One region of the Pseudomonas nanhaiensis genome, then DNA from elsewhere that is predicted to be linked to it. Evidence: predicted binding sites of a transcription regulator. Region 1 holds the regulator's gene; each other region holds the start of a gene.

What was found. Region 1 encodes sigma-54, which starts transcription at its own class of promoters, with help from an activator protein. Its sites were predicted from a motif close to ANTGGCATNNANNTTGCTNT; they were not measured.
Region 2: a site for sigma-54 is predicted at 2,334-2,353, ahead of nirB (nitrite reductase large subunit NirB). Genes of this name have one in related genera too.
Region 3: a site for sigma-54 is predicted at 3,380-3,399, ahead of flgA (flagellar basal body P-ring formation chaperone FlgA). Genes of this name have one in related genera too.
Region 4: a site for sigma-54 is predicted at 2,394-2,413, ahead of KEM63_RS17020 (pilin). Genes of this name have one in related genera too.

What each region holds. Positions count from the first base shown of each region.
Region 1 is NZ_CP073751.1:3,008,241-3,014,090, reverse strand. Features, by position in the region: gene pmbA (metalloprotease PmbA) at 1-774, shown strand, start outside; gene KEM63_RS13745 (HPr family phosphocarrier protein) at 988-1,260, opposite strand; gene rapZ (RNase adapter RapZ) at 1,263-2,117, opposite strand; gene ptsN (PTS IIA-like nitrogen regulatory protein PtsN) at 2,120-2,575, opposite strand; gene hpf (ribosome hibernation promoting factor) at 2,597-2,905, opposite strand; gene KEM63_RS13725 (RNA polymerase factor sigma-54) at 2,985-4,484, opposite strand; gene lptB (LPS export ABC transporter ATP-binding protein) at 4,572-5,297, opposite strand; gene lptA (lipopolysaccharide transport periplasmic protein LptA) at 5,290-5,820, opposite strand; gene lptC (LPS export ABC transporter periplasmic protein LptC) at 5,807-5,850, opposite strand, start outside.
Region 2 is NZ_CP073751.1:2,684,924-2,690,773, reverse strand. Features, by position in the region: gene zigA (zinc metallochaperone GTPase ZigA) at 1-144, opposite strand, end outside; gene glgP (alpha-glucan family phosphorylase) at 363-2,024, opposite strand; gene nirB (nitrite reductase large subunit NirB) at 2,559-5,114, shown strand; gene nirD (nitrite reductase small subunit NirD) at 5,114-5,518, shown strand; gene KEM63_RS12175 (formate/nitrite transporter family protein) at 5,563-5,850, shown strand, end outside.
Region 3 is NZ_CP073751.1:2,576,567-2,582,416, reverse strand. Features, by position in the region: gene KEM63_RS11620 (MFS transporter) at 1-787, shown strand, start outside; gene KEM63_RS11615 (flagellar brake protein) at 791-1,534, opposite strand; gene KEM63_RS11610 (flagella synthesis protein FlgN) at 1,624-2,085, opposite strand; gene flgM (flagellar biosynthesis anti-sigma factor FlgM) at 2,127-2,453, opposite strand; gene flgA (flagellar basal body P-ring formation chaperone FlgA) at 2,608-3,321, opposite strand; gene KEM63_RS11595 (chemotaxis protein CheV) at 3,423-4,364, shown strand; gene KEM63_RS11590 (CheR family methyltransferase) at 4,396-5,220, shown strand; gene flgB (flagellar basal body rod protein FlgB) at 5,456-5,850, shown strand, end outside.
Region 4 is NZ_CP073751.1:762,454-768,303, forward strand. Features, by position in the region: gene pilB (type IV-A pilus assembly ATPase PilB) at 1-1,628, opposite strand, end outside; partial or broken gene KEM63_RS03480 (prepilin-type N-terminal cleavage/methylation domain-containing protein) at 2,084-2,192, opposite strand; gene KEM63_RS17020 (pilin) at 2,445-2,801, shown strand; gene KEM63_RS03490 (hypothetical protein) at 2,904-3,170, shown strand; gene KEM63_RS03495 (LysR family transcriptional regulator) at 3,186-4,115, opposite strand; gene KEM63_RS03500 (sulfatase family protein) at 4,214-5,850, shown strand, end outside.

The sequences.
Region 1 (5,850 bases):
ATCGTGTCGTCCGAACAGGGCATGCAACGCGATTACTGGTACGGCGTCGACCGCGTACCCGCTTCGCTCCAGGACCCTGACGCACTCGGCCGCAAGGCAGCAGAGCGCACCCTGGCCCGGCTTGGCGCAGGTCCTATCAAGACGGCGAAGGTTCCCGTGTTGTTTGCGGCCGATCAGGCAGCAGGCCTGCTCGGTTCCCTGATCGGGGCAATCTCCGGCGGCGCGGTCTACCGCAAATCGACCTTTCTGCTTGATGCGCTCGGCCAGCCGGTGTTCCCGGACTGGGTGAATATCGATGAGCGTCCGCACCTGCCACGTGCGCTGGGCAGTTCCGCGTTCGACGGCGACGGGCTTGCCACCAGGCCCCAGCATTTCGTTGAAGGCGGCGTACTGCAGAGCTGGGTTCTGAGCACCTATTCCGGTCGCAAGCTTGATCTGCCCAGTACAGGCAATGCCGGGGGCGTGAACAACCTGCATATGTCCAGCAACACCGGTGGGCTCGCCGAGCTGCTGGAAGAAATGGGCACCGGGCTGCTGGTGACCGAGATGATGGGGCAGGGCGTAAACGGCGTGACGGGCGACTACTCTCGCGGTGCCGGCGGCTTCTGGGTTGAGGGCGGCCAGATACGGCACCCGGTCAAGGAGGTCACCATCGCTGGCAATCTGCGCGACATGTTCCGGCAGCTACGCTGCGTCGGCTCCGACGTCGAGCGTCGAGGCAACTACCTGACCGGGAGCTGGCTGGTCGATGGGATGACTGTAGGCGGCGCTTAGCGCCCCCTACAGTCAGCGGCAAGCGGCAAGCGGCAAGCGGCAAGCGGCAAGCTACAAGCTACAAGCTACAAGCTACAAGCTGGGCGCGGTTGACTGCCTGATAAGCAAGCAGGGTTGTGGCCGTCGTTTGAGCCGGATCTGGCACAGAAGAGCTTTCCTCCGGCACTTTTCGCTTGAAGCTTGCGGCTTGCGGCTTGCGGCTTGCCGCTGGGGTCACTCCCCCTCCTCGAAATAATCATCGATCAGCGCACAGAGCTCGGCCATCGCCTCATCGGCCTGCGGGCCTTCGCAACGAAGGCATACGTCACTGCCCTTGGCGGCGGCGAGCATCATCACCTGCATGATGCTTTTGCCGTTGACCAGGCTGTGCTCGGTGGTGCCGATTTCCACCGTGCAGTCGTAGCGGTTGGCGACACCGACGAATTTTGCTGCGGCGCGGGCGTGCAGTCCCAGCTTGTTGATGATCTGGATACGTCTGGTTGGCATGGTCAGGGCAGGTCGCGGTGGCGGATCAGGAGGTTGGCGGTATTAGCGCTCAGTTCCTTGAGCAATCGCTCGGCCAGGTACACCGAACGGTGGTGCCCCCCGGTACAGCCTATGGAAATAGTGGTGTAACTGCGCTCGCTCGCGGCGTAGCGGGGCAGCCATTTTTCCAGAAACTGGCGGATGTCCTGGTACATCTCCTCAACTTCGGGTTCGGCGCCGAGGTAATCACGGATCTCCTTGTCCTTCCCGCAGAACGGTCGCAGATCCTTCTTCCAGTACGGGTTGGGCAGACAGCGCACATCGAATACCAGATCGGAGTCCACCGGGACGCCGCGCTTGAAGCCGAACGACTGAATCAACACGGACGGCTTGTGCGCCTCGGCGCCCAGCAGACGTTGCTTGAGGACGTCGCGCAACTGATAGAGCGTGAGGTGGCTGGTGTCGACCTTCAGGTTGGCCAGATCGATGATCGGCTCGAGCAGGCGCATTTCCTCGGCAATCGCTTCGGCCAGCGAATGATGCTCGTCGGTCAGGGGATGCTTGCGTCGAGTTTCGGAAAAGCGCTTGATGAGTACATCGTCGGTGGCGGCGAGAAACAGTACGTCACACTGCGTGCCGGTTTCGCGGACCTTGCGCAGTAGTGCCGGAAAGCGCGCCAGGTCACTGGGCAGGTTGCGCGCATCGATGCTGATCGCCACCTTCGGCAGACGCAGGTCGGTCTGGTTCGCCTGCCTGGCCAGCTCGGGCAGCAGCCCGGCCGGCAGGTTGTCGATGCAGTAGAAGCCATTGTCTTCCAGCATGTGTAGCGCGGTGCTCTTGCCCGACCCCGAGCGACCGCTCACCACCACCAGGCGCATGCTCAGTTATCGCCCGCGCCGATCATCGCCTGATAAAGCGACTGGGAATCCGGGGCGGCACGAAGCGACTCGCGCACGCTCTGCTGATCGAGCTTCTCGGCCAGCATCTTGAGAATCTGCAAATGCTGCTCGGTTGCCTGTTGCGGCACCAGCAGGACGAAGATGAGATCCACCGGCTCGCCGTCGAGGGCGTCGAAATCGATCTTGCTCTCAAGCTGCAGCAGCGCGCCGAGGGCGCGATCGCAGCCCTCCAGCCGACTATGCGGAATGGCGATACCATTGCCGAAGCCGGTCGAGCCGAGCCGCTCGCGGGCGATCAGGTTTTCGTAAATGGCGTCGGGATCGAGATTGGTGTGCTGGGCGATCAGTTTGCCGATCTGCTCCAGCACACGTTTTTTGGAGCCCCCCTGCACACCGGCAAAGGTGCGCTCGGGGGTAAGGATATGGTCTATTTGCATGGGTCTTCGGCGTATGCAGCCTTAACGATCGTTGGCGCCTTGAAGGCGGTTGATGTTCTTTTCCTTGTGCTTGATCAGCTGACGGTCCAGTTTGTCGGTGAGCAAATCGATAGCTGCGTACATGTCGGTAGCCTCTGCGTTGGCGACCACTTCGCCGCCTGCCACATGGAGAATCGCCTCTGCCTTCTGCCGTACCTTTTCGACTTCCAGAATGACCTGCACGTTGGTGATCTTGTCGAAGTGTCGCTCGAGCCGTGACATCTTTTCCGTAACGTAATCGCGCAGTGCGTCGGTGATGTCTAGTTGATGACCGCTGATGTTCAATTGCATACGGCTTCTCCTGATTGGCTTGATAGAGCAGGGTGACGCTGACTGTCACCCGATGGTGCCACCTGTGAATCCCGGCTGGTCACACCAACCGCTTGCGCTCGCTCGAGGGCGCGATATTGAGCGACTCGCGATACTTGGCAATCGTTCTGCGGGCTACCGATATCCCTTGTTCTTCCAGTAAACCAGCGATCTTGCTGTCGCTCAATGGTTTCTTCGGGTTTTCTGCGGCGACCAGTTTCTTGATCAGCGCACGGATGGCGGTGGAGGAGAATTCCCCGCCTTCGGTGGTGCCAACGTGGCTCGAGAAAAAGTACTTGAGTTCGAATATGCCGCGCGGGGTGTGCATGTATTTCTGCGTCGTCACCCGCGAAATGGTCGACTCATGCATGCCCACCGCTTCGGCGATGTCATGCAGCACCAGCGGCTTCATTGCTTCCTCGCCATGCTCGAGAAAGCCGCGCTGATGTTCGACGATCTGCGTCGCCACCTTCATCAGCGTTTCGTTCCGGCTCTGCAGGCTCTTGATGAACCAGCGCGCTTCCTGCAGATGGTTGCGCAGGTAGGTGTTGTCTTCGCTACTGTCGGCACGGCGCACCATCGAGGCGTAGTGGGTGTTCACCCGCACCTTGGGCACCGACTCCTGGTTCAGCTCGACGATCCAGCGATTGGTATCACGCCGGACGATGACATCGGGAATCACGTACTCGGCATCGCCTGAGGCGATTTCCGATCCGGGACGGGGGTTCAGCGTCTGGATCAACGCTACCGCGTCGCGCAGTTGATCTTCCTTGAGCTTGCTGCGGCGCATCAGCTGCGCGAAATCGCGATTGCCGAGCAGCTCCAGGTGATCTTTCACCACGCGGGTGGCCTGCTCCAGCATGGGCGTGCCGGCGGGCATTTGTCGGAGCTGCAACAGCAGGCATTCACGCAGATCACGCGCGCCCACGCCGACCGGTTCGAACTGCTGGATGCGATGCAGCACCATCTCGACCTCGTCGAGCTCGACCTCGAGCTCAGGATCGAGCGAGTCGAGAATGTCCTGCAGCGACTCGTGCAGATAGCCGTCGGGGTTGATGCCGTCAATGAGCGCCAGGGCGATCTGGTAGTCGGTTTCGGAGAGCGGGATGAGATTCAGCTGCCATTCCAGGTGACTCTGCAGCGTCTCGCCGGTACCGGTGCGAGCAGTGAAATCCCAATCCTCGTCGTCGTTGCTGGGCAAGGAACTGGCGGAGGTCTGGTAGACGTCCTCCCACTGGGTGTCGACTGGCAACTCGCTGGGAATCTGCTCGTTCCAGTTGCCTTCTTCACCCTGACCGTGCTGCTCGATGGAGTCGAGCTCGACGGGTTCGGGGATGGTCACCGCGGGGGCGTCGTCGCTGTCAGGCGAAGTGTCCGGTGCGCTGGGACCGTAGTCGTCGTCGCCGTCGTCTGCCATTTCCAGCATGGGATTGGCTTCCAGTGCCTCCTGAACTTCCTGCTGGAGGTCGAGGCTGGAGAGCTGTAGCAGTCGGATGGCTTGCTGCAGCTGCGGCGTCATCGTCAGCTGCTGCCCCATCTTGAGGACGAGCGATGGTTTCATTATGCGGTGAAGTACCCTGTGCGCTGGTTGTTACCCTGCTCGGGCATATGGCCCAATGCCTCTAGCATGCCTGAATCGCTCGGGCAGTTACAGGCGGAAGGCATGACCGAGATAGACATCACGGACTGTCTGGTTCGAGAGTACGGTCTCTGCATTGCCTTCCGCAATGATGTGACCGTCGTTGACGATGTAGGCCTTGTCGCAGATATCCAGGGTTTCGCGCACGTTGTGGTCGGTAATCAGCACGCCGATGCCCTTGTCGCGCAGGTGCTGAATGATCTGTTTGATATCGTTCACCGAAATCGGGTCGACACCGGCGAAGGGTTCGTCGAGCAGAATGAACTGCGGCTCGGTGGCCAGCGCCCGTGCGATTTCCGCGCGACGGCGCTCGCCTCCGGACAGACTCATGCCGAGGCTGTCCTTCAGATGATGAATGTGGAATTCGCGCAGCAGCGACTCGAGCTTGCCTTCGCGCCCCTTGGCGTTCAGGTCCTTGCGCGTCTCGAGGATCGCCATGATGTTCTGGCCAACGGTGAGCTTGCGAAAGATCGAGGCTTCCTGCGGCAGATAGCCGATGCCCTGCCTCGCGCGGCCATGCATGGGCAGCTTGGTCACATCCGTATCGTTGATCAGGATGTTGCCCTCGTCGGCCTTCACCAGGCCGACGATCATGTAGAAGCACGTAGTCTTGCCGGCGCCGTTGGGCCCGAGCAGGCCGACGACTTCGCCGCTGTGGATCGCCACAGAGACATCGCGCACCACCTTGCGTGCCTTGTAGGCCTTGGCCAGATGACGGGCTTCAAGCTTACTCATTGGCTGCGGGCTCGTTGCGGCGACGCGGCTGGATGACCATCTCGATACGCTGCTTGCTGCCGCCCTGGGCCGAGCCCGTGCGGCCGGCGTCGACGACCTGACGGGCTATGTCATAGCTGACGTAGTCGCCCTGAAAGGTGTTGCCGTCCTGGTCCAGATGCGCATTGTCGATCATCACTACCTTTTCGTCGGCGGCATGATATTCGATGGTCTGGCCGCGACCGTTGACCGGCGTCTGGCCCGGCTGGGGCGTCTGCACGAACGTGGCCGGGCTGCCCTTGCTGACGACCGTACGAACGGCGCCGTCGGCGTCGGTGGTCAGTGTCACCTCCCGTCCGGTGAGGCGCATGCTGCCCTGGGTGATGATCACATCGCCGGTGTACACCGCCACGTTGCGGCGCTCATCCAGCCTGGCTGTGTCGGCCTGTATGCGAATCGGCTGTTCGCTGTCTTCGGGCAGCGCCGCCACCGGCAGGCTGGCTCCGATAATCGCGGCAGCGAGTATGGCTTTAACGCACCTCATGTTCGCCTCTTACGTTGGACAGCAGCGTCA
Region 2 (5,850 bases), 320 kb from region 1:
CTCGCTCATGTCGTTGACGATCACCGCGACCCTCAATCCGGCTCTGTTTTTCAGCACGTGGTTGAGTAGTGTGGTTTTGCCAGCGCCCAGAAAACCTGACAGCACCGTCACGGGTAATCGATTGTCGCCTGACTGATTCTGCATACCACCTCTCCGGGTAATACCTGCCTGCTACTTAATGTGGAAAGGTTATACAGTAACACTTGAGTGCGTTACAACATAACGTTTGTAAGCGTCATGAGGGGGGTGAGAGGTGGGTGTGTTCGGTGAGGTGTCCGTAGCAGCGGACTGGATTGGCAGTGTCCCAGGCATCGGGCGGAGACAAGGTTCCGCCCGATGCTACCTGGTCGCGACGGCGTCGTTCAGCAAATGCCAGAGGTGTAGAGCTTTTCGTAGTACTCCCTTGCCATACGATCGGAATCGAATGCCGGGGTTACATCACGCATGCTGGCCATCACGATGTCGATCCATCTATGCGGTTCGTCGTAATACAGCGGCATGATCCGTTCTTCCAGAATCGCCATGAGGTTGTGGTAGTCAGCCTCGTTCTGATCATGCTCATTCAACCCCGGCTCGGTAACCGGAATGATGAAGCTGTTCTCGCCATCGCGGGCGAACTCCGGAATCCAGCCATCGTTGATCGAGAAGTTCACGGCGCCATTCATCGCTGCCGTCATGCCGCTTGTGCCTGAGGCCTCCCGCGGCCGTACCGGGGTGTTCAGCCAGACATCCGCGCCCTGTTTCAACTGGCGTGACAGCTCGATTTCATACCCGGTGAGTACGGCGATGTTGCGCTTCTTGCGCGAGAGCCGGACCAGGCCATTGAAGACACTGATGGCGTCGTGATCGAAGGGGAACGGCTTGCCGGCCCAGATGATCTGCACCGGACGATCGGTGCGCTCGATCATTGCCAGGAACCGATGGAAATCGTGCAGCAGGAGCGTGGCACGTTTGTAATGCGCGAAGCGTCGCGCCCAGACGATGGTCAGCACGTTGCGGTCAAACAGCTTGCCCGTCTGATCGGCAACGATACGGAACAGGTCGTCCTTCATTTCCTTCTTGCGAGTGACCAGGCGCTTCGGGTCGTTACGGTCAAGCGCCTGACGCAGCTTCTTGTCCTGCCAGAACAGGGCGTTCTGCGAGTTGGTAATCGCATCAATGCTGCAGATGCCATCATTGCCTTCCCACATCTGGTTGGCGACTGCGCCGTGCAGACGGGAGACGCCGTTGCAGGCGTGGGATACGCGCAACGCGGCCAGGGTGTGGCTGAACAGATGGTCGTGTATGCCGGTGAGGCTGACTTCCTGCTCGTGGCTGAGCGCGCCGAAGAAGCCCATGCGTTTCAGAAACGAGGTCTCATGCTCCTCGTTGCCGGCCTTCTCGGGGGTATGCGTAGTAAACACCACGTGCTTGCGCACCTGAGCAGCGTCACCGAGGCGATCCATGAGATGAAACGCCAGCGGCAGCGCATGCGCCTCATTCATATGATAAAGATCAGCGCCGCCCAGCGCTTCGACCACCTTGGCTCCCCCCAGGCCCAGCACGATGCTCTGCGCAATACGCGCGGCCGGTTCGACGTCGTACAGGCAATGGGTGATGGTGCGGGCGAGGTGATCGTTCTCCGGGATGTCGGTGGTCAGCAGATACAGCGGCGCGCTACCAAACACCTGCGCGGGCAGACATAGCGCCTTGACCTTCACGTCATGACCGTTGACCTGCACCGTGACCTGAATGCCTGGATCGGTCAGAAACGGATAGTACTTCTTGGTGAAATCCACCCGCAGGGTCTGATCGGCGTTGCGCGACTGGTCGTAGTAACCGTACTTCCACAACATCCCGATGCCGATCACGTTCTGGCGCAGTTCATAGGCACTGCGCATGTGCGATCCGGCCAGAAAGCCCAGGCCGCCCGAGTAGATCTTCAGGGCCTGGTCAATGGCAAATTCCATGGAAAAGTAGGCGACCTTGCGACCATACGCGGGGTTCACACGGTAGGGCAGGGGCCAGCAGGTGGTGTCCATCATGTATTGCTCCGTTTGCGACAGCACGAGGGAATCGAATGCAGCTGTCGATCCGCCCATTCTCTGTGTCGCCAGAAGTTTTGCAACGCGGCGCGACGAATGGCAGAGCGCAAGCGGCGAGCGACCGACCGGTGCACCAAAAGCGGGACCGTCAGCGTCTGGCGCACGGTTCTGGTTCAGCAGTCTGGACGCTCGTCGCCATCGCCGAGCCGCTCAGCCGACTCTTTCTTGCCAGCTGCTAGAGGCTTCTATCCCGCTGCTTCTCTGACGTCTGCTGCTTGCTCGCCCGGCTTTTAAGGGGCGTCGGCCACTTTTGGCACACGCGTTGCTTGATACGAACCAGGCCTGCGATGTGTTTCGCAGGTCGTCCCAGGTCAAAGGCGACCGCCACGGGGCCAGCAATACAGGCGATGAGGCCTGACGTTGCTGAACAATCAATGAATTTCAGGCAAAGGCGCCTGGAGTCCGCGAGGATTCCAGGCGCCTTTTTCGTTTTGAGTCGGCCACGCCGGCGCTGGCTTCGACAGAGGAATGGCTATGAACTCCCACGTTACTTCGATCAAGAGCGAGACATTGATCGTCATCGGCAACGGCATGGTTGGCCACCACTGCGTCGAGCAGTTGATCGAGCAGGGCGCGCTGACCCGCTATGACATTCATGTGTTCGGCGAGGAAAAGCAGCGTGCCTACGACCGCGTACACCTCTCCGAGTACTTCGGTGGCCGCGACGCCGAGTCGCTGGCAATGTGCGATGCCGACTTCTATCACTGCAACGGCGTGCATCTGCATCTCGGCATCCAGGTCGTGGAGATTGACCGTGAGCGCGGGGAAGTCGTCACGGGTCAGGGCCGCTACGCCTACGACAAGCTGATACTGGCCACTGGCTCCTACCCATTCGTGCCGCCGATCGCGGGCGCCGAGGGCAACTCCCGGCTGGTCTATCGGACCCTCGAAGATCTGGACGGCATCCGTGCGGCGGCGGCTTCCGCACGCCGGGGGGTCGTGGTAGGTGGCGGTCTGCTTGGTCTGGAGGCGGCCAACGCATTGAAATCCCTCGGGCTGGAAGCGCACGTGGTCGAATTCGCGCCACGCCTGATGCCGGTTCAGTTGGACACTGACGGTGGAGCCGCCCTCAAGGCGCGCGTCGAGCAGCTCGGTGTGTCGGTACACCTGTCACGCGCGACGAAGGAGATTGTGACGGGAGAGCAGTTCGCCTATCGCATGAACTTCAATGACGGCGAGTTTCTGGAAACCGATCTGATCGTATTTTCTGCGGGTATTCGGCCGCAGGATGCGTTGGCTCGCGCCAGTGGCCTGGATGTCGCCGAGCGCGGCGGGGTGTTGATAGACAATCATTGCCGCACCAGCGATCCGGCTATCTATGCCATCGGCGAGTGCGCTTCGTGGAACGGCAGCATTTTCGGGCTGGTCGCGCCGGGCTACACCATGGCGCGTAATCTGGCCAAGCAGCTGGCGGATGTCGACTATGAGCCGTTCACTGGTGCGGACATGTCGACCAAGCTCAAGCTGCTGGGTGTGGACGTAGGTTCGATCGGCGATGCGCAGGCGGCGACACCCGGTGCCAAGAGTTACCGCTTTATCGACGAAGCTACCTCCACCTATCGCCGGCTGGTCGTAGCGCCGGACGGCAAGCATGTGATCGGCGCTGTCCTGGTCGGCGACAACAGCTACTACGACACGCTGCTGCAGTATGCGCAGAACGGCATCAGGCTGCCGGCCGATCCGTCCAGCCTGATCCTGCCGATGTCCGACGGTACGCCGACCCTCGGTGCCGATGCCTTACCGGATACCGCGACCATCTGTTCCTGCCACAACGTTACCAAGGGCGCGATCTGCTGTGCGGTGGATGCCGGCTGCACCGACCTCGGCGAGCTCAAAGGTCAGACCAAGGCAGCGACGGGTTGCGGCGGCTGCAGCGCGCTGCTCAAGCAGGTATTCGAACATGAGTTGACTGCGCGGGGTGTGGAGGTCGACAAGAGCCTCTGCGAGCATTTCGCGTATACCCGCCAGGAGCTGTACGGCATTGTGCGGGTTGAGAACATACAGAGCTTCGACGAGTTGCTGGCCAAGCATGGCCGCGGCCATGTCGGCTGCGATATCTGCAAGCCGGCGGTGGGCTCGATTCTCGCCTCATGCTGGAACCAGCCGATTACCGATCCGCTGTTGATTCCTTTGCAGGACACCAATGACACCTTCATGGCCAACATGCAGAAGAACGGCACCTACTCCATCGTGCCGCGAATTGCGGGTGGCGAGATCACGCCTGACAAACTCATCGTCCTCGGTCAGGTGGCAAAGAAATACGACCTCTATACCAAGATCACCGGTGGCCAGCGTATCGACCTGTTCGGCGCGCAGCTGCATGAACTGCCGGACATCTGGGCCGAGCTGATAGCGGCCGGCTTTGAAACCGGTCACGCCTATGGCAAGTCGCTGCGCACGGTCAAGTCCTGTGTCGGCAGTACCTGGTGCCGCTATGGCGTCCAGGACAGCGTCGGCATGGCGCTACGTCTGGAGGATCGCTACAAGGGCCTGCGTTCGCCACACAAGATCAAGTTCGGCGTTTCCGGCTGTACCCGCGAGTGCGCCGAAGCGCAGAGCAAGGACATAGGCGTGATCGCCACCGAAAACGGCTGGAACCTGTACGTGGCAGGTAACGGTGGCATGCGCCCTCGGCATGCCGAGCTGTTTGCCACTGATCTCGATGACGCCACGCTGGTGCGCTACATCGACCGCTTTCTGATGTTCTACGTGCGCACTGCCGACAAGCTGCAACGCACGTCGGTATGGCGTGAATCGCTCAATGGCGGCCTGGACTACCTCAAGGAAGTGATCATCGACGACAGCCTGGGGCTGGCCCAGGAACTGGAAAGCCAGATGCAACTGGTCGTGGATCGCTACGAATGCGAATGGGCCAACGCGCTCAAGGACCCGGAAAAGCTCAAGCGCTTCCGCACCTTCGTCAACGACGAACGCAGCGATCCGGACATCCATTTCGTCAAGGAGCGCGGCCAGCGCCGGCCCGTACATGCTTCCGAACTTCACCTGATCAAAGCCGAGGAAATCGCCTGATGAGCCCGATACAAGCCGCACGAGTCGAAGCTGCCCGCACTCCCACTGCCATTGCCGCTCAGATGTCCGGACCATGGCGGGCGCTGTGCAAGCGCGCGGATCTGGTTGCCAACTCGGGCGTGGTCGCCTGGCTGGAAGGCCGGCAGGTTGCGCTGTTTTATCTACCCGCCACGGAGAACGGCGAGCAGATCTTCGCCATTGAAAATCGCGATCCGAGATCCGGTGCCAACGTCATCGGCCGCGGCATCGTCGGCCAGCTGCAGGGTGATCTGGTGGTCGCCTCGCCGTTGTATAAACAGCATTTCCGTCTCGACGACGGAAGCTGTGTGGAATTCCCCGAGCAGGCGCTGCGCGTCTGGCCGGTCCGCTTGATGGGCGATGTGGTTGAGGTCGGCCTGGCCTAAGGCCAGTGCGGCATAACGCGATTTTCTGAAACGAGAGTATTCACATGTCCTATCTGGTGCCGTCTGAATTCGTGACAAAAATGGTCGACTCCGGTGAGTCGAAGGTCTTCATGTCCACGCGCGATACGCTGATCCGCGCCTTCATGGCTGGCGCCATTCTGTCGCTGGCCGCTGTGTTCGCGGTGTCGATCACCGTGCAAACCGGATCGCCGCTGCTGGGCGCGGCGTTCTTCCCTGTTGGTTTCATCATGCTCTATCTGATGGGGTTCGATCTGCTTACCGGCGTGTTCGTGCTGGCGCCGCTGGCGCTGCTGGACAAGCGTCCTGGCGTG
Region 3 (5,850 bases), 430 kb from region 1:
GGTGACCAATCGTATCCACCCGGCGCCCCTTCATCCTGCTCCCCTCAAGGTGCGATTTTTCATTGAACGCGTGCCGCTCGCACTGAGCACCATCTTCGTCTCAGGCATCCTTCTCGGCGCTTTCTATGGTCTCGCTCCTGTTTTCGCGAGCACGGTCGGCCTGGCAACCTCCGACGTCGGCATCTTTATGGCGGTGACGATCGGGGCCGGCTTGCTGGCTCAATGGCCCGTCGGCTGGCTCTCGGATCGTCTGGATCGCAGCCGAATGATTCAGATCAACGCGATTGTGTTGACCGGGGTGGTCCTGCTCATTGCAGTCGCCGTGCTCCCGCGCGCGGGCCTCATGCTGATGACCGCGTTGTTCGGCGTGTTGGCCTTTACGCTGTACCCGCTAGCCGTGGCGCTGGCCAATGACCACGTCGAGCAGGAACATCGCGTGCTGTTGTCGGCAATGCTGTTGGTCACGTTTGGTCTGGGGGCCAGCGTCGGACCACTGCTCGGCTCGACCGTAATGAAATTCTGGGGGCCTCAGGCACTGTATCTGTTCATGGGGATCTGCACATTGCTACTGTCGCTGCAGGTGCGCCCCGGCAGAGTTACTGGCGAACACCTGGTCGAAGAAGCGCCCATTCATTACATGCCTGCGGCCGGTAATCTGGTCAGTTCTCCTCTGGCTGCGGCTATCGACCCCCGGGTAGACGAGCAGATCGTGGCTGAGCAGATGCTGGATGACGCGGACGGCTATAGCGGGCGGCGGCACGACGACGAAGATCATCGGGCCGCCTGAAGATCAGAACAGGTCGTCCTTTTCCAGCCGCCTGGCTTCGCGCTGCAAGGTATTCACATAGCGGTCGATCTGTCTTTGCACGGCTGGCGGTGGTTGGCGAAAGCGCAGACCGACGTGACTTTCATCCACGCTTTCATCGTGCACCACATGCCGTACCTCCAGCGCGATCCTGAGACGACCTGCTTCGGGCAATTCGAGAAAACTCTGTTCCAACAGCTCTCCGGGCGTGAGCTGCTTGCTCAGATCTCCCGCAAACCGAGCCTTGCAGCCCGTGGCAGAAATATCGACCAGTGTTCCGGTGATTTGCTGCTGGCGCTGCTGCTTGATCAGCCCGATACCGGTTTCCAGTGCGCGATGCACCGTGGCACGAAAGGCCCCGCGTTTCTGATGATAAATCATGTCTTCAGGCAGGGGGGCGGTATAGGCCGGCGCGTCTTCGAAATTGACCTTCTCCGCCGCCGGGCAGCTCCAGCGAATATGCACGCCTTCGTGCCAGGCATCGATACGAAAAGCCTCGCCCTGTTCGACGAAGCGATCCCCGTCACGAGGAATCAGTTCATCGAGCCAAAGGTAGCCGGTGGCGGAATCAACATTGACGATGAAGCTCTGAAACTTTTGCGTCCGTTCGGAGAAAGTGACCATGAGCGGGTCACGCGACTGCTGGAGCGTTTTTAACAGCGAGGTGATTTCGATCCTGGAGCGAACTTCCCGGGGTGGCTGAGGACCCACTTCTTGTTCAAATAGCATGGTGCTGCTGGCTCTCGACATCCGTTGTGATAGTCCCGCCACTATACAGCAAGGCAGTCAGCATAACGGCTCTCCGATACCGGAAAAAATCAGACCTTGGTGAGCGGGCGCTGCGAACTCGAGCGGCTTGTCAGACCCTGCCGGTCGTAAACACTCTGGCTCGACTCGCCTTGATTGCGCAGAAGATCGATCAGATGCCCCGTCGCGTACTGACTATGCCTGACGAGCCGAGCGTTACGCTGATTGGCAGACTGGCAGCGTTCCAGGACTTCGCGGAAAGCGTCGTAGCCTTCCACCAGTTGCGGTTGCCCGAGCGACGCGATGAAATGTTCAAGGCTCTGTTCCGGCCGCTTGCCTGTCTGTTGGCACCAGCCGGCTATGGCCTGATCGTGCAGTGAAAGCGCCTTGATCAGCGGAGACTTCAGGTCGAGCAGCCGCTCGAGTTCGGGCATGTCATGTCGACCCAGCGCGTCCTGTTCCTGATCGAGTAGATCGAGGAACTGCTGACAATCCTGGATGGCCTGGTCAAATATCGTTTGCAGATCGATCATCTGTCATCTCCACGAACCGGGGCCATCACCAGTCTTCAGGCTTAGCGACTCTCCAGCGCCAGAAGCTTGTCAGCGATACGGCTGCTGTCCGGCTTGTAGCTGCCATCTGCCACGGCCTGACGGATCTGCGCAACGCGTTCGCTGTCCACTTCCGGAAGCTGGCGGAGACGTTCTTCTATAGCGTTCAATTGTTGTGCCTGCTCGCTGAGCTTGACCGACGACTCGCCAGCCGGCTGCTTCTGCTCAGGCGCCTTGTCAGCACCGCGGGCGCTGTCTGCACCGGGCTCGCGCTTGACGGATGCGGCACCAGCCTGGCCGGTTCGGCTGCTATTGCCTGCGCCGTTGGGGGCATTGAAGTCAATAACCATTCTACAGGTCCTCAGAACTTTGAATGTTTTACTAACATCAGTAACGGCCGATGCAGGAAAAACTTTAGGAAAAATCTATGTGACTCGATTCACAGTCTAGGCTTCTGCAGCCGCTGAGGAATCAGACAGCAGTATAGCGGAAACGGTTCGGCGGTCACATCGCCACTTCTACCTGTCCGGGTCCAATGATTCGGGCGGTAACGACCCGCCCGGAGCGCGTGTTGCGTACGCGTATCTGACTGCCGACGGTGCCTGCCTGAAGCGCTTCGCCTGGCATGCGTACCGAGATCTGCGAGTTTGCCGCGCTGATCACCACCTTGTCGCCGCGTTTGACGATCTCATCATTCTCCAGATGATTGGCGCCGATCACCATATCCGCAGAGAGCTGTCGCTTTGCGCGCTTGCCTAGCGCAAGTCCAGGATCGGTCAGGTATTGGTCACCAAGCAGACCGACGTCTCTCTCCATTAAGGCAATATCAGCCGGCTGTACTACCTCGTGACGGGACAGAGGGCGCCGGGTGACCAGGACCTGCTCGAACAGGCTTACCCTGGCTGGGACGAACAGACGCCAGCGTACCGTGTCGCTCTCGCAACTGACACGCACGGTGGCCCGACCGACCGGCACCGCCGGGCTTTCCAGCGTCGTTACCAGGCTGTCTGCCGGGCACAGAGGCAGGCGAAGCCGTGGATCGAGGCGGCCGACTTCGACTTCGTAGCGCGCGTCGCGGGTGCTTGCCGAGATGTGCTGCTCGGCTTGTTCCTCAAGAAAAGCTTCGGTGGTGCCGATAAGCTGTTCAATCAGAGGATTCGCGGACAAAGCGGAGGAAAAAAAAACCGCCAGCGCCGCGCAGTACCTGATAAAACGCATACAATTAGCCTTGATGACAAAACGGGTGGCGCCAAGTTACTGTCGCTTTCCTGTAGTGGAAGCAAGAAACGTACCGCTACACGTATAACGAGGAGGCGCCCATGGCTGGCGTTATGGACTCGGTCAACCAGCGAACGCAGCTGGTCGGACAGAATAGACTTGAATTGCTGCTCTTTCGGCTGGCCGGCAATCAGCTGTACGGAATCAACGTATTCAAGGTCAAGGAGGTGCTTCAATGCCCCAAGCTGACCTTGCTGCCCAAGCTGAACCCGGTGGTGCGCGGCGTGGCGCACATCCGTGGCGGCACGCTCCCGATCATCGATCTCAACAAGGCTACCGGGGGCGCGGGGCTGAGTGACCTGAGCACGGCGTTCGTCATCATCACCGAATACAACTACAGGGTGCAGGGTTTCCTCGTGCGCTCTGTTGAACGCATCGTCAACATGAACTGGTCAGAGATCCATCCCCCGCCACGTGGGACTGGCCGCGATCATTATCTGACCGCTGTCACGCGGGTTGACGAGAAGACCGTGGAAATCATCGACGTCGAGAAGATTCTTGCCGAGGTGGTCCCGACAGTCGAGACGATCTCTTCTGGGGTGATTGACGAGCGTACGCAGGCCGAGGCGGTTTCCCGCAAGGTTCTGATCGTCGACGACTCGAGCGTTGCACGCAAGCAGGTCGCCCGTTGTCTGCAGGAGGTCGGCGTGGAAATCGTCGCGCTCAACGACGGCAGGCAGGCACTGGATTGGCTCAAGGAAATTGCCGATCGAGGCGAGGACGTATCGAAACATCTGCTGATGATGGTGTCGGATATTGAAATGCCGGAGATGGATGGATACACGCTCACGGCCGAAGTGCGCAATGACCCCCGCATGAACAAGTTGCATATCATGCTGCATACCTCGCTGTCGGGGGTATTCAATCAGGCGATGGTGAAAAAGGTCGGCGCGGACGAATTCCTGGCCAAGTTCAAACCGGATGAACTGGCGAAACGGGTGATCGACCGGCTGCACGCCCTTCGCGACGCGACGGGTGCATGACGCCGGCACATAGACGAGATAGGGCGGTTGAGTGACCTCTGCAAACGATTTTCAGCAGTTCCGGGATTTCCTTGAAAAAGCCTGTGGCATCGTTCTGGGGGAAAACAAGCAGTATCTCGTATCCAGCCGGTTGAACAGGCTGCTCGAACAGGAGCGCATCAAGTCGCTGGGTGAACTCGTCTCGCGGATTCAGGCGAATCCGCGCGGTGGGCTGCGCGAGTCCGTCATCGACGCGATGACAACGAACGAGACCTTATGGTTTCGTGACGTGTATCCGTTCGAGGTGCTCAAGAACAAGCTTATTCCCGAGTTCGTTCAGAGCAGTCCCGGCCAACGCCTGCGCATCTGGTCGGCAGCCTGCTCGTCAGGTCAGGAACCGTATTCGCTGAGCATGTCGATCGACGAGTACGAGCGAACCAACCTGGGCCAACTGCGCGCGGGCGCGCAGATTGTTGCGACGGATCTGTCCGGAAGCATCCTCAGCGCAGCAAAAACCGCCGAATATGACAGTCTGGCTGTGGCGCGGGGGCTGTCCCAGGAACGTCTGGCACGGTATTTCGACGCCGCTGGCGCGGGACGTTGGTCGGTGAAGCAGCCGGTACGATCGCGTGTCGAGTTCCGAGCGCTGAACCTGCTGGACAGCTATGCCGGGCTGGGCAAGTTCGACATCGTGTTCTGTCGCAACGTACTCATCTACTTTTCGGCGGATCTCAAGAAGGACATCCTCAAGCGCATCCACGCTACGCTCAAGCCCGGTGGCTATCTCATGCTTGGTGCGTCAGAAGCCCTCAATGGATTGCCCGAGCTCTACCAGATGGTCCAGTGCAGCCCGGGCATCGTCTACAAGGCACGTTGATCGTCCGTGTCAGCTTGCCTGATGACACATCCTGAGCGCGTCCGACTATTGACGCGTTCTTGCCGCTACGCCGGGGCCAGCCCGGCTTCAGTGACGAATCTGCGGTAATAATTTGCCGCAGACGTTCGGCCATCCCTATTAAGTCTATGATATTGCTGAATATTCATTATTTGGCATAGCCCTTGCTTTGACACTTCCGTAAATGTCTTGCCGAGCACGCAAGCGGAGGAATGTCATGAGTTTGAGTTTCGATCGAGCGTTGGGCCTGCATGAAAAGGCGCTGTCCTTTCGTGCCGACCGCGCGGAAGTCATCGCCAACAATATCGCCAACGCCGATACGCCCAACTACAAGGCGCGAGACCTCGACTTCGCTAGCGTGCTCGAGGCCCAGCAAGCCGGAGGCGCAGAGCCGTTCAAGGCCCAGCGCACCCATGGCGGACATATCGCGATGGAAGGTTTCATCGACCAGGCTGCCGGTCTGCGTTACCGCACCGCTTCGCAGCCCTCGATTGACGGCAATAGCGTGGACACCCAGGTGGAACAGGCCAGGTACGCACAGAACGCCATCGACTTCCAGGCCAGCTTTACCTTCCTCAATAGCAAGTTCAAGGGCCTGATGACGGCCATAAG
Region 4 (5,850 bases), 1.4 Mb from region 1:
CGCAAGGTTCGGAAACCATCCTGCTGAGCTACTTCTGAAATCTGTATGGAATTGCCGTCTTCCATGATGATGCGTTGCATGGCCGGGGTGATTCGCACCACCTCGTAAATACCAACACGCCCTTTATAACCGTCTTTGCAATTTTCGCAACCCACAGGTTCGTAAATTGTCAACCCTGCAGCAATTTGGCTCGCAGTGAATCCTTCTTCCGTCAATACCTCGCGAGGAAGATCAACGGGCTTTTTGCAGGTCTTGCATAAGCGACGAGCGAGGCGCTGGGCAATGATCAGATTGACCGACGTGGCAATGTTGAACGACGGTACGCCCATATTGCGCAGACGCGTCAGCGTTTCCGCCGCGCTGTTGGTATGCAGCGTAGACATCACCATGTGGCCGGTTTGAGCAGCCTTAATCGCGATTTCTGCCGTTTCCAGGTCGCGAATCTCGCCGACCATGATCACGTCCGGATCCTGACGGAGGAAGGCGCGCAGGGCCTGGGCAAAGTCCATGCCTTGCTTCGGGTTGACGTTTACCTGGTTGATGCCTTCGAGGTTAATTTCAACCGGGTCTTCGGCGGTGGAAATATTGCGCTCCATGGTGTTCAGGATGTTCAAGCCAGTATAGAGAGACACGGTCTTGCCTGAGCCGGTGGGGCCGGTGACCAGAATCATGCCTTGCGGTCTGGCGAGGGCAGAGAGATACATTTGCTTCTGGTCGTCCTCGTAGCCCAGCGCGTCGATACCCAGTTTCGCGCTCTCGGAATCCAGAATACGCAAAACGACCTTTTCGCCCCAGAGGGTCGGAAGGGTGTTTACCCGGAAGTCGATCGCCTTGGTTTTGGATATCTTGAGCTTGATGCGACCATCTTGCGGCTTACGGCGCTCAGCCATGTCCATTGACGACATGACTTTGAGGCGAGCAGCGATTTTAACGCCTAGCTGTGCTGGTGGTTTCGCTACTTCATGAAGAATGCCATCGGTCCGGAAGCGAACGCGATAAATTTTTTCGTACGGTTCAAAGTGAAGGTCCGACGAGCCTATCTTTACCGCATCGAGCAGCATCTTGTTGACGAATCGCACGATCGGCGCGTCGTCTGTGTCCGTTGCGGTTGCTTCTTTTTTATCGTCTTCGCCGCTTTCGATCTCAAGATCTTCAAGATCAGCATCGCCCATCTCACCTAGACCACCGGAAGGGCTGTCTAGGAATTTTTCAATTGCCGCGTGGAGTTTGTCGTCTTCCACTATCACAGCATCGGTCATCAGGCCGGTGCTGAATTGAATGTCGCTCAACGCTTGCTGATTGGTTGGGTCGGAAATCGCGAGGTATAGGCGCGAACCGCGTTTATAAAGAGGTAGGACGCCATGTTGGCGGATGAGCTTTTCGCTAACGAGATCTTTTGGTTGGTGATCTTTATCGATGACCGATAAATCCAGATAGGGGTAGCCGAATTCTTCGGCGCAGACCATCGCAAGATCACGAGCCTCTGCTAGCTTCTTTTGAACCAGATAAGTAATGAGCGGAATCTTGTCGAGATTCGCCTGAGTGGTTGCCTTCCCTGCAGTTTGAGAGTCAAGCAGTTGGTCTTGAACAATGCGTCGAGCTAAGCCTGAAAGCACGGAAGAGTTCACTACCAACTCCTTTGATTCTTGCTGGGGTGTTTTTATAGCTTTCACCGAAGCGATGGGCTCATACCAGTATACGTCGTACAATGCGAAACCAAGTGCATGGCACTAACCACTGGCTACGGTATTGTCCCATCATCGATAGTCATCGTGGAGCGAAGGCTAGCGCCCCGCGGGAAGCAGGGCGCTAGAAATCCAGTTCACAATGGATCTTGTCGAAGTATCGTTTTATACGGCTGGATCGGCATGGCTGCAAGTCGAGCTTTCGTCACATGTCACCGTCCCGTTACCCGGGGTCGCCGGGGTGACCGTGAAGTCCACGGAGTTCGCCGGGTTAGGAGTGCCGCACGCTTGCGCGCCGAACACCGGGGCGGTTCCAACTGAGCCGCCAGATTCGAAGACCAATCGTGCTCCGGAATATGCTTTTGCTTCCGCCAAGCAAGCGCTGTTGGCGCCACGGCGTGTGTAATCTTGATAAGCCGGCAGAGCGATCGCGGCCAGGATGCCGATGATCGCCACTACGATCATCAGTTCGATAAGAGTAAAGCCTTTCTGCATTTGCTTTTTCATTGTTCAAGCTCCTTGAGGTGATTAGGCTGTTGGCCTGACAGATTTTAAGCAAACAGCGTGCCAGATGTCACCGTGCAAGGATTCCGCCGCCTCACGGGCGGGTGGTCCCAAGTTTGCTGCGAGGAGAAGACGATTCTGGGCATGTGCTGACAAAATTGGTCACTTCGCACGGTTACAAACCCCGGCGGCGCTGGAGGAACGCTTGGCATCGACCTTGCTTGTAGCTCGCAACCTCTTAACGGATACGAAGCTATGAGACTCAAGGAAGTTTCCGGATTTACGCTCATCGAGCTGATGATCGTAGTTGCGATCGTTGGCATTCTGGCCGCCATTGCTCTGCCTGCGTATCAAGATTATGCTGATCGCAGCAATGTAAGTGCCTGCCTCGGAGAGGCGTCTGCCCACGTGAAGGCGCGGGCAGCATCGCTACAATCCAATACCGCATTGAGTGACTATGCCTCGGCAGCGTGTGCCGCCGCTCCTGCGCCCACAAATCCTAATCCTACGGCGATTGCCGGACTGACGGGAACGGTCACATTTACCGCCAAGGACTCCGCTGCTACCACGATTATCTGCGACTGGGCGACTACTTCTTGCACCATTCCCTGACTCGCAATAACCAGAATCCGTGGGCCACGGTCCGACGACTAGCCCGTCGAGGTATAGTGGAGTCTGCTAGCCTCTTGTGACAACTCACGAGGAGTCACCGCGATGCGACACTACCTTCTTGTTATTCCGCTTTTATTCGCGACCCCGGTTTTCGCCATGCACTGCCCCAACGACATGGCCAAAATCGACCAGATACTCGCCAACGACCCACCGCCAGACGATGAAACCCTGCGCCGCGTAACCGAATTGCGCACGGAAGGGCAGGAAGCGCATGAGGCGGGCGATCATCAGGAAGCGGTGGACAAGCTGGGTGAGGCGCTTGAGATTCTCAAGGCTGAAACCGGGCGGGACGCTAAGGCAGAAGAATAACTGACGCTTTTCGTCTCAACTGATCTTTCCTGTCATAGGTGAGGTTCGGGAGGGCAGGGCTCGTTTGTCTTCGATCCGCAGTTGCTCGGCGAACACCCGGGCGGCCGGAGAAAGGCTGTGCCCGGCTCGGCTCACCAGTCCGTAGGATGAGTGTTCGACGATCGGCGATGCCAGCGTCAGTACGGTAAGTGATCCTGCGCCCACATCGTCGGCGACGGCGTCCCATGGCGCGACCCCAAGCACATCCGTAGTTCGGGCCATCGCGCGCAAGGCTACGAAGTTGTCACAGTAGATGCTGATCGGCTGCGCACGGCTCTGAACGCGTGCGAGTTGTTGTTCCACCGATTTGGGCAGGCTGGCTGCAGCCAACGGATAGGCCGTGAGCGCTTCGTCCGGCACCGCGGCGAGGGACGCAAGCGGATGGTCGGGCCGGCAGAAAATCACGCCTCGGTGTGGCGTAAGTGGCTCGACGTCCAGCAACGGGTCGCCGAGCAGTACACGTGTGTCGGCTATGAACAGTTCAAGATCATCATCCAATAACCGCCGCTGCAGTCCAGCTGGGCCGTCGATCGTCAGCCTGATCTGGACGCCCGGGTATGCCATTGCCATCTGGCCCATTGCCGCTGGAACCAGGCGCGCGGCCGGGTATGGCCCCGCTCCCAGACGCAGCTCTCCGGCTTCCAGATTGCGCAATTGAGCCACCGCGTTGGTCAGAGCGCGGCTGCCTGAGAGCAGACGCCGGGCGTGTTCCAGAACCAGCTCACCATGTGCGGTGAGGCTGATGCCGCGGCTGTGCCGGTCGAGTAGTTTGCAGCCGAGCTGCGATTCCAGCGTCTGAATACTCCGGCTGAGTGCGGGCTGGCTCAGGTGGATCGCTTCCGCAGCGCGTGCGAAGTGACCGTGCTCAACCACCGCAACGAAATGCCGCAGCTGCTGGAGATTCATATGCGCTCCCTGCATCGAGTGTCGGATAAATTTGCAATGGAATTATTGACAGGTATTTCCTAGGCTGCAACGACCAATCGATTACCGTGGGGTGCGTGATGAAACGCCGTGATGTGCTCAAGTGGGCTGGCGCGTTGTCGATCGGAGGGCTGGCCTCGCCCGTGCGAGCCGAGCATGTCGGTGCCGCCGCCGATCTGGGCGCCACGCAGGAGCAGCCGGTGGTGGCGCAGTCCCGGGGCGATCGCAAGCTGAACATCCTGCTCATCGTGACCGATCAGGAGCGCGCCTACGCGGACCTGCCGCCGCAACTGGACCTGCCCGGGCACGAAGCGCTACTAGCGAGCGGCGTGTCGCTGGGCAACTTCCACGTTAATACGACGCCGTGTTCACCGTCTCGCTCCACCATGTTCACCGGGCAGCACACGCAGCACACCCGCGTGACCGCCAACCTTGGACTGCCGCCGTTTCGCGAGCTCTCATCCGACCTGCCGACCATCGGCCACATGTTGCGGGGCCAGGGCTATTACACAGCCTATAAAGGCAAGTGGCATCTGTCGCATATTGCCGAGACCGGCAACCTCACCTACGGGGTGGTCAACCCGACCATCGATGCGCTGGAGCCGTTCGGCTTCAGTGAGTACAACCTGCATGGCGATCCCCATGGCTCGCACCTCACCGGTTTCGTGTTCGACAAACTGACCGCGAGCGATACCGCCGCCTGGCTGCACAAGCACGCCGGCGACACCGATCCATGGTTCCTGGCGGTCAACTTCGTCAATCCCCACGACATCATGTTCTACAGCTCAGGTATCCAGCAGGAACGGTCGCGCCTGCGCCAGAACTACCTGGGCCCGATTTCTCCGGGGCCAACCAACGGGCTGTATGCCAAGCAGTGGGATCTGCCGCTGCCTGCCAGCTTCTATAAGGATGATCTGTCGACCAAACCCTGGGCACAGCGCGCCGATGTCAGATTGTGCAACGGCATTTACGGTCAGATTCAGCCGGATGACGAGGTGTGCTGGAAGGGGCTGCAAAGCTACTACTTCAATTGCATACGGGATGTCGACCAGTCGATCGCCCAGGTGCTGGACGCGCTCAAGGCCAGCGGTAGAGATCAGGACACCATCGTCATCCTCACCTCGGACCATGGGGAAATGGGGGGCGCGCACAAGCTGCGGCAGAAGGGGCCGCACATGTACAAGGAAAACACCCGGGTCAACTTCATCGTCCGTCATCCGGATATTCAGCGGCCGTTCATCTCGGATGCGCTCGGTTCCAGTGTCGACCTGGCGCCGACGCTGCTGGAGTTCGCCGGCATGGACCCACGCACGCGAGCCGAGCGTTACCCCGCGCTGGCGGGTGTCAGCCTGGCGGACAGCCTGGGCGGGGCCGAGCGGCGGTCGGTCCGTGATCGCCGAGGGCACCTGTTCAACTACGGCGTCACCATGTACATCGATCCGGATTTCACCGAGGGCTTCATGGCCCACGCGGATGCCGTGTCGCCCATGGCGATCCTGCGCGAGTCGATTCGGCAGGGTAAATTCGGCCCCTCACTGGACAACCGGGCGCTGTTTCGCGGGGTGCACGACGGTCGCTACAAGTTCGCACGCTACTTCGCCCCCTCGGACCACCACATTCCGCGAACCTTCTCCATGCTGACCGAGCGAAATGATCTGGAGCTCTACGATACGCTTGAGGACCCGCACGAGCTGAACAATCTGGCCACCGATCCGCA